2 regions of the Paenibacillus sp. FSL R7-0128 genome follow, and region 2 is predicted to be linked to the other one. Evidence: riboswitches for the same ligand, from Rfam matches in the RefSeq annotation. Region 2 holds a riboswitch; the other holds the start of a gene.
The links. Region 2 has a riboswitch for S-adenosylmethionine ahead of NST26_RS26745 (methionine ABC transporter ATP-binding protein). Riboswitches for the same ligand answer to the same signal wherever they lie in the genome.

Region 1 (2,395 bases), 4.2 Mb from region 2:
CTCCTGCTCCCACAGTACGGGCTTCAGGACACGCAGTTCATGGATCTTCTGCTTCGTAACGGTAATAATGAAATGTCTGCCAAGGAATACATTGAGTGCACGGAGGAAGATTTCCTCATCATCGAACCGGATGCTGTTCACCACGATGAAATAATGACTCTCATAAATCTCCAGCTTCGGACGCTGATCCTCTTCACTTAGACAGTCTTCCACAGCCAGATCATGCAGGCCGTATATAGGCTGAAGCTCTACAAGGTCCTCCACATCGGCATCAATCCAGTAGAACCCCTCAGCAGGGGCGGTTAAAGTTTCTTCAATATTGTCAATAGGCGTAAAAACCCCTGCATTCACCAGCCGGATTTTCATCTGATTCACTCCTTATGTCCCTGGTCTTCTCCAGGGGTATGCTAATTTCAGCACACGGAAAAAATCAGCTTGGCCGGTGGTACAATCATGGACGAAGGCCAAAAGACGGTCCGAGAGCATGAAGAAAAAGGGCTCCCGCCGCCGGCAAGCTGATGTTAATCCTGTGTGGTTGTTCATTCTGCACGCTTATTCGCGAGCCCGGGTCGCCTTCCATTGTTCTCTCACCTCTTCTTTTCGCCGTTTTTTTTGAAATATAAGAATGTATAGGTTTCACACGATCCCTTATCCTTATATTTCTCGCTGAAACGGTACCGTCCTTTAAAGGGACGGCAAAGCCGTTTCCACTTGGTTGAAACACTTGTCTAGTATAACGCCGGGATATGGCTCTTACAAGAGAAATTGTTTTCTGTTATAAGGCCCCTTCAGCATTGTATGGACTTGACGAAAAGGAGGTTCATGATTTAAAGTGAAATTTAAGAAAAAGCATCGTTCAGATGCTTAAGGTTATTCAACTGAATACAGCTAAATCTTATCAAGAGCAGGTGGAGGGACTAGCCCGATGAAACCCGGCAACCGGCGTGTGAACGCACGGTGCTAATTCTTGCGGAAGCTTTGCAGGGCGTTGTTCGTCCGGCGGAAGTTCTCTGGCAGATGAGAGAGGCGCATATGACTGCATGATATGACCTTTCTCGCCCGGGAAAGGTCTTTTTTCGCTACCCTGCCTCAGGTTGAACCACCAAGTGGAACCCCATTTCAGTTAAGGAGTGAACAGCAATGCCTATCAAAATTCCCGACAGCCTGCCGGCCAAAGAAGTATTATCCGGTGAGAATATTTTTGTAATGGATGAAAGCCAGGCCTTCCATCAGGATATCCGTCCTCTCCGGATCGCCATCCTGAACCTGATGCCTACCAAAGAAACTACTGAGACCCAGCTGCTGCGCCTTATCGGGAATTCCCCGCTTCAGGTGGATGTTGTTCTGCTGCACCCCAGCTCCCATACGTCGAAGAATACTTCGGCAGAGCATTTGAAGAGCTTTTACAAAACCTTTGATGAGATCAGCCACCGCCGGTTCGACGGCTTGATTGTAACCGGCGCTCCCGTAGAACAGCTTGAGTTCGAGGATGTCAACTACTGGGAAGAGCTGAAAGTGATTTTTGAGTGGAGCAAGCAGAATGTAACCTCGACCATGCACATCTGTTGGGCGGCGCAGGCAGGGCTGTATCATCACTTCGGCGTGCGCAAGGTGAGTCTGCCGGACAAATGCTTCGGAGTGTTTCCGCATACAATGAGCCATAATAATGTCAAGCTGCTGCGCGGCTTCGATGAAGTGTTCCATGTTCCGCATTCCCGCCATACCGACGTCTCCCGTGAAGATATTGAGCAGAACCCGGAGCTGCAGATTCTGGCAGAATCCGAGGAAGCCGGGGTGTACCTGGTGGCTACGCATGACGGGAAGCAGATTTTTGTCACCGGACATTCGGAGTATGATCCCTTCTCCTTGAAATGGGAGTATGACCGGGATATCGCCAAGGGGCTGGAGGTTGCCCTGCCGAAGCACTATTATCCCAAGGATGATCCGACACGCACACCGCCGGCAGTCTGGCGCGCCCATGCTAACTTATTATTCGCTAATTGGCTCAATTACTATGTATACCAGGAGACTCCTTACGATATCGGGGCATTTATCTAAGAGGTTGACTTATTCTTAATAGAAGTAATTAATCAGGAGGGCAATGGAGATGGATGAGAAACTGAGAATTGAGAGCAGACTGGCACAGATTGGTTCAATGGAGGACCCCGCCACCGGGGCCATTAATTACCCGATTTATCATGCGACAGCCTTCCGTCACCCGCGGCTTGGACAGAGCACAGGCTTTGACTACATCCGCACCAAAAATCCTACCCGCTCTGTCCTAGAAGAAGCGGCAGCGGCCCTGGAATCAGGGGATGCCGGCTTCGCCTGTGCCTCCGGTATGGCTGCACTGACTACAGTGTTCACCTTGTTTGGACAAGGGGACCATCTCATT
Region 2 (2,395 bases):
GATGGTTCCATGAAGAATGGCGAAGTGAACCCCGGTTCCCTGAACCACCTGTGAGAGCGTCGACCCGTAAGTCTTTTGTCCGAGAAAAGTGATTTTGACCGACTTCGTGTAACCTGGCTGTACAGCATCAATCGCTTGCCGGAGCGGTCCGTCCGACTGGGTCTCACTGCGGATGAATTCCTTGGTAACCTCATGCTTCGGCTTCAGAAAGACCTCGGCCACTTCACCCTGCTCCACAATACCGCCGCCATGGATCACGGCAACACGGTCGCAGATGCTCTGAATGACATGCATCTCATGGGTAATCAACACGATGGTCAGATGGAATTTGCTGTTGATATCCATCAGCAGGCGCAGAATGGAGTCTGTCGTCTGCGGATCAAGCGCCGAGGTCGCCTCATCGCATAACAGAACATCCGGATCACTTGCCAGCGCCCGGGCGATTCCGACACGCTGCTTCTGTCCGCCGGATAGCTGAGCCGGGTACTTATTCCAGTGCTCCTCCAGCCCGACCAGGGCGAGCAGTTCCTTAACCTTTTGTTCAATCTCGTTCCTTCCGGCTCCGATCAGCCGCAGCGGAAACGCGATATTATCATAGACTGTAGCCGATGAGAGCAGGTTGAAATGCTGAAAAATCATTCCGATCTTACGCCGCTGCTCCTGCAGCTGTCCCTGGCTGAGCGCTGTCAGCTCGACACCGTCCACCCACACCTCGCCCGCAGTCGGACGTTCCAGCAGATTAATGCAGCGGATCAGCGTGCTTTTGCCGGCCCCGGAGTGACCGATCACCCCGAAGATTTCCCCCTTCTTAATCGACAGGCTCAGCGCAGAGAGTGCAGTTGCCTGCTTACTGCCTTTGCCATACACCTTGGTTATATCCTTCAATTCTATCAACCGCTGCGTCCCCCTTCTGTTCTAGCTTCCATCATTGCAAAAAAGACCCCCTACGATCCATGCAGATCGCAAGAGGCCCTGTGTGTATAATGACAATGCCTTCTCATCTGCCAAAACCCCCGAATCCGGCGGCATTGTAGGAATTAGCACCATGACATTTGGATGCAGCGTAAGGCTGTATTCAAACCGGTTGCCGGGCTTCATCGGGCCTATCCCTCCGCCGCTCTCGATAAGATCATAGTATGAAGTTATAGACTCCGTATCCTGTCAGAAGTTAATGTATGCCTAAGTATAATTCAGTTTCGAGATTTTTGTCAAAGGTAAGTTTTTACGGACGGGCTTGTCCGGATTTCGGGCCTGGGGCCGCTTTGTTCTTGTGCCATTGTTCATTCCCGTAGCTGTATGCGGCGGCCAGTGATTGGCATACCATCTCCAGGCTCTGCTTCAAATCCTCCAGGTGGCTGTCGAGATCCTCCAGACGAATCTTGTCATGCAATCCCTGGTGACGCTGCCAGAGGTCGTCGGTCATCTCCGCGTTCATGTAATGGATCTCAGCGTTGCGCCGCTTGCGCAGATTCTCCACTGGCTCCCGGTAGGAATTCCTGATTCGCTCCAGCTTCTCCGCCAGCGGATGATGCGGGTGAAGCAGCTGAAATTGCCTCAGCACCGTGAAATAAGAGAAATGCGTCTTCACCTTGCCTGTATTGAGATTGTACAGATTATTCAGCACCGTGCCCAGCTTGTCCAGCAGCGAGAAGACACGGATGAAGCCATCCTTGTAGAAATACACATATCTGGCGTACTCCCCCTGCTCCGTGGACGACATATCATCCATATAACCTGCGATCACTGACTTCCGGAAAAAGGCTGCTGCGAACCAGCTCTGCTCCAGCTCATCCAGAGAGGAGATCAGGCCGCGTGTCCAAATTTCCAGCTTGCGGTATTCATGGTCATGGTCTTCATGTGCCGCCATCTCCTTGCGCAGCATGGAGGCTGCCTTCGCCATGGACTCCATAGCTTCAGCCAGCACACCGCTGTTCACGCGGGGCGGCTCTCCAAGTAACGTCCGCAGCATATTTTGACCCTCCTTAAAGTTCACTTTTACACTAGAGGAAAATAACGGTTCCAGTTGCGGTCTACCCGCTTCGCAATATCCTCGCTCGGAGCCAGTTCCTCCGGGTATCCCGGCTTCATCCGGGCATCTATAATGATCGGCAGTGTATAGCTGACGCTGCCCCGGTGTACCCCGGCCGCCGAATAGATATCATCCGCCGGATTGAAGCGGGTGAATACGGTCCACAGGAAGGAGGTCTGCGTGCTTACCGCCTCTTCTGCCTGATCCACCAGCACAATCAGCGGCCAGGCGGTCTCCCTCTCCTTGAAGGCAGCCACCAGCCGCTCCGGCAGCTCCGGGTCCTCTTCATAGGATGCACCGGAAACGGCTAAACATCCTCCGCAATAAGGCACAGCGGCGGTGATTGATGGAAGCAGACCCTCTGTA

Region 1: it holds a riboswitch for S-adenosylmethionine, as region 2 does, so the genes downstream of both, metA (homoserine O-acetyltransferase MetA) here and NST26_RS26745 (methionine ABC transporter ATP-binding protein) in region 2, are expected to answer to the same signal.

The regions. Positions count from the first base shown of each region.
Region 1 covers NZ_JBBOCD010000001.1:2,125,350-2,127,744, forward strand. The annotation lists gene corA (magnesium/cobalt transporter CorA) at 1-366, opposite strand, end outside; SAM riboswitch class I at 893-1,024, shown strand; gene metA (homoserine O-acetyltransferase MetA) at 1,141-2,058, shown strand; gene NST26_RS08660 (aminotransferase class I/II-fold pyridoxal phosphate-dependent enzyme) at 2,108-2,395, shown strand, end outside.
Region 2 covers NZ_JBBOCD010000001.1:6,323,789-6,326,183, forward strand. The annotation lists gene NST26_RS26745 (methionine ABC transporter ATP-binding protein) at 1-894, opposite strand, end outside; SAM riboswitch class I at 995-1,130, opposite strand; gene NST26_RS26750 (Cthe_2314 family HEPN domain-containing protein) at 1,223-1,969, opposite strand; gene NST26_RS26755 (UbiD family decarboxylase) at 1,996-2,395, opposite strand, start outside.